DNA from 2 places in the Aquamicrobium sp. NLF2-7 genome. Region 1 is predicted to be linked to the other one. Evidence: predicted binding sites of a transcription regulator. Region 1 holds the regulator's gene; the other holds the start of a gene.
What was found. Region 1 encodes LexA, which represses DNA repair genes until DNA is damaged. Its sites were predicted from a motif close to TGTTCNNNNTGTGTTCNG; they were not measured.
Positions count from the first base shown of each region.

Region 2: a site for LexA is predicted at 976-993, ahead of MIC97_RS00135 (sel1 repeat family protein). Genes of this name have one in related genera too.

Region 1 is NZ_JAKSED010000001.1:636,263-638,460, forward strand. Features, by position in the region: gene glp (gephyrin-like molybdotransferase Glp) at 1-617, shown strand, start outside; gene lexA (transcriptional repressor LexA) at 729-1,448, shown strand; gene MIC97_RS03185 (ComEC/Rec2 family competence protein) at 1,785-2,198, opposite strand, start outside.
Region 2 is NZ_JAKSED010000001.1:28,364-30,561, forward strand. Features, by position in the region: gene MIC97_RS00125 (glutathione binding-like protein) at 1-290, shown strand, start outside; gene MIC97_RS00130 (DUF2147 domain-containing protein) at 372-713, opposite strand; gene MIC97_RS00135 (sel1 repeat family protein) at 1,116-1,382, shown strand; gene MIC97_RS00140 (acetyl/propionyl/methylcrotonyl-CoA carboxylase subunit alpha) at 1,690-2,198, opposite strand, start outside.

The sequences.
Region 1 (2,198 bases):
AGATCATTTCATCCAACAGCTATGGCATCGCAGCCGCGGCCCGCGCCGTGGGCGCCGATGTTATCGATCTCGGCATCGCGCCAGATCGCGAGGATGCAATCTCGGCGCTCGTGAAACAGGCTGTTGCGGCCGGTGCGAACGTCATCGTCACATCTGGCGGAGCCTCCGTCGGCGATCACGATCTCGTTCACAAGGTTCTGACGCGCGAGGGCATGACGCTCGACTTCTGGCGGATCGCCATGCGGCCCGGCAAGCCGCTGATGTTCGGCAGAATGGACAACATCAGATGTCTGGGCCTGCCCGGAAATCCCGTGGCGAGCCTCGTCTGCTCGCAGCTTTTCCTGAAACCTCTGCTCGCACGCCTTGGCGGCCGGCCTTTCCGTCAGGACATCAGGACAGCGATGCTCGGGGCACCGGTTTCAGCCAACGACCATCGGCAGGACTTTGTCCGTGCAGCCATTGAGGAACGCGACGGCCAGCTGATTGCCACGCCCTTCGGTGTGCAGGATTCATCCATGCTGCGCACCATGGCCGCATCAGGGGGACTGGTCATACGCGCCCCATTCCAGCCGGCATCGGAAATCGGCGATCCCTGCCAGTTGATGATGATCGGCTGAAGCTGTCCCCGGTCGTTCTGATTTTAAGCGGTTGCGGAACACAACTGGAACATATAGTGTTTGTTCCGGGTTTGTTTTCCGATTCTGGATTCGCCGCTGCCGGGGGAACCTATGCTGACGCGCAAGCAACATGAATTGCTTCTCTTTATCCATGAGCGGTTGAAGGAGAGTGGCATTCCGCCCTCTTTCGACGAAATGAAGGAAGCGCTGGACCTTGCCTCGAAGTCGGGCATCCATCGCCTGATCACCGCACTGGAAGAACGTGGGTTTATCCGTCGCCTGCCCAATCGTGCGCGTGCGCTGGAAGTGCTGCGCCTGCCAGATTCCATTGCCCCCGGTCTGAACAGTGCGCGAAAATTTTCACCCAGCGTCATTCAGGGAAGCCTCGGGCAGCCGGCAAAGGATGTTCGCAAGCCGCAGGTCGCCAGCAACGAGGATGACAGCGCCTCGGCGGTTTCCATCCCCGTGATGGGGCGGATCGCTGCGGGTGTTCCGATCGATGCGATCCAGCACAAGACACATTCCATTTCGGTGCCGCCGGAAATGCTGTCGGGCGGCGAGCATTATGCCCTCGAAGTTCGGGGCGACTCCATGATCGAAGCCGGCATTTTCGATGGCGATACCGTCATCATCCGCAACGGCGATACAGCCACCCCGGGCGATATAGTCGTGGCACTCGTCGACGAGGAAGAAGCAACCCTGAAGCGGTTCCGTCGCAAAGGCGCCTCCATCGCGCTTGAAGCCGCCAATCCGGCTTACGAAACCCGGATTTTCGGACCCGACCGCGTCAAGGTACAAGGCAGGCTGGTCGGATTGATCCGCCGTTACTGATCCGGAAATGAAACGGAGCGAACCGGATTTTTTGCCTTCCATCCGTTCTGAGGGACATTGTTTATCAGCATCTTAAAACAACATCCTGAGGAAATGATCGAAATATTGAGGTCGCTGTTTGAGCGCTCTCAAAACGTTGATCGAAGATAGCTGAAGGGCACTTTACGGCCTGTACGATCGGTGAGCAGATTTTGGCTGCGTAGGCGAGCGGCCTATCGAACTATCTGTCACGATGGTCGATTTTCCTGCGTAACTGGATCTGCATTTGATCAACCCGCAGAAGCAGACCTGCCTTACGATGCGGAAACCGTTCCGGATACGCCCTGTCTTTATCGCTTATTCGATCTTGTCCGGGGCGGAGAGAACAGGCGTTTCCGCAGGTACTGCGGCGACTTTTCTCTCATAAGGCGGCAAGCCACGTGCTTCCCGCGAATATCGGCGCTGGGTGTGCCATGGCCGATAATCCCCTTCGATGGCGAAGCGCACCTGCGGCTCTCCGATGATTGGTGATGAATTTCCGGCTGGAACACCAGAAGCAGTGTCGATCTTTTCCAGATGGACTTCGGCACTTCCTTTTTTCGCCAGCTCCCGACGGGTCACCACAATTGCCTGAGATTTTCGGCACGGGTTACGCATCATCGCGTCCTCGATCACGATGACTGTTGCATGGGCACATGCTTTGGCGGCAATACCCGCATCCTGAACCTGCACGACAAGCAGACCGGAGGGACTGCGCAACGCGCATGTTTT
Region 2 (2,198 bases), 610 kb from region 1:
CCAATGAGGTCAACCGCCTCTACGGCGTCATGAACAAGCGTCTTGCCGACCGTGAATATCTCGCCGGCGACTATTCGATTGCCGACATGGCGTCATTCCCGTGGGTGCGGCCTTACCGTAATCAGGGGCAGAATCTGGAAGAGTTTCCGAACCTGAAGCGCTGGTTCGAGGCGATCGCGGCGCGGCCCGCCGTGCAGAAGGCGGTGGAAGTCGGTCAGGATCACCGCAACAATCTGGCCGACGACAAGGAAGCGCAGAAAATTCTGTTCGGTCAGAAAGCACGGGTCTGAAGAGCCGCTCCCTGAAAATGGAAAGGCCGCCGGGTGGACATGCTCCGACCGGCGGCCTTTTCCGTTGATGCGCAGGCAGCTTTACTGACGGGTGAGCTTCTCGCTCTTGCAGATTAGGCCGCCGAGCACGCAGCCGGAAAGCGACAGCGAGTTGCCCGAAACGCTGGCCTTACCGTTGTAGGTCTTGCCCTCGTCCAGCTTGTTCACTGTGCCTTTGTAGGCACCGTTGCTGCCTTCCATGCAGCCGATCGACTTGCCCTTGTATTCTCCGGTCATCACGGTGCCGCAATATTTGGCGCCGCTTCCGGCATAGGAAATCACGGTGCCGTTCGGCCGTTTCCACGAGCCTTCGATCGGATCCGCGAATGCAACGCCGGCCGTCATGATGATGGCGAGTGCCGCCACGCTGGTAATGCGAAACATGTCTCCTCCCTGAGCACTGCGTTCCTCTTACGAAAACGCAGGCTAATCCACTCTTTTGCAAAGCGAAAGCCGTGCCGCTGGGGAAGGATGACAAGAAATATTAGCAGCCTTTCCGGCCTGAAAATGACCGCTGCCTGAAAAGCGATGCTTTGGCTTGGTTAGCGAAGCGTTGAATTTCGATTCCGAATTTTCCGTAAAATTCGAGACAAAAGCCAGCGATTGCCGGGCTTTCCATCGTTAACGAATGGTCACGTTTACCTCTTGTTTTAGCTTTGTTTTCTTCAAATTAAGCACGTCTTTTTACGGCGAATTCAAGCGCCTGCTGCATTCTCGGAAGCATCGAAGAGCAGCCCCACAGCTTCAAAGAAAGGGGCGCTCTCGCAACGGGACAGGGGTTTGAAAATGGCACGTTTTGAAATGCACGACGCTGGTTTCGGCACCATGGGCACGATGGCTCAGGCCGACATGTTCGTTGAACTGGGCATGATGTACGCCACCGGCCGCGATTGCGAGGTCGATCAGGTGGCAGCTCACAAGTGGTTCAACATCGCAGCTATCAAGGGGTCGGCCCGCGCCGCCGAACTGCGCTCGGAAATCTCGGCCAGCATGTCGAAGACCGATCTGGCACGGGCGCTGCGCGAAGCGCGTGAATGGATGACGATGCACTGATCTGGAAGAAAAAGCCGCGCGCAGAACGCGGCCTGAATAAAGGCGGTTGCCGCTCCAACGGCAAGCCGCCAGCAACAGGGCCAGAACACAGGGAAAGCGTGGGAAATAAAAGGCGCGGGGGCGCGCCTTGAGCATCGGACCCTCAACAGAGGGGCGATGCCATGCAGATAATGCCACGCAAGCCGGGCCGCGACCGATCGGAACAAGATCGGCGCGGCTTTCGGCTTTTTCCAGCGTCCCGCGACCGGAGAATAGGCTCAGTTCGCAGGCAGCAAAGGCAGCAGGTGCCCTTCGTCGGGCCGGCTGTTCACTCGCCTGCCTGTTCGGCAAAGCGCACGAGCACTGTTCCGTCGCTCACCTGACTGCCTTCCGTGGCGATCTCAACGATCACGCCGTCATGAGGTGCTGCGATGGAATGTTCCATCTTCATGGCCTCAAGAATGAGCAGAGGTTGCCCCTTCGTCACGCTGTCGCCGGCGGCGGCCCGCACCACCTTGACCAGCCCTGGCATTGGCGCGCGCAGGCTGTCGGCGCCGCTGCCCGCTTCGTCGGCCCGGTCCAGCGGATCGGGAACGGCGAATGTGTAGCTGACCGGCCCGTCGAATACGCTGACATGACCCGGCCAGCGCGCCAGATTGATTGCGGATGGGCGCAGGCGAAGCGTTTCGCCGTTAAGCTCATCCAGTTCGACGAATGTCCGCCCTGCCTCGACACCCACCTTGGCCCTGACGACTTCCTCGCCATAGCCGAGCGTGATGCGTCTGGGCGTCGCGTGGAAATGCGCATAGCCTGTGAGCGCGGACCATGGATCGCCGG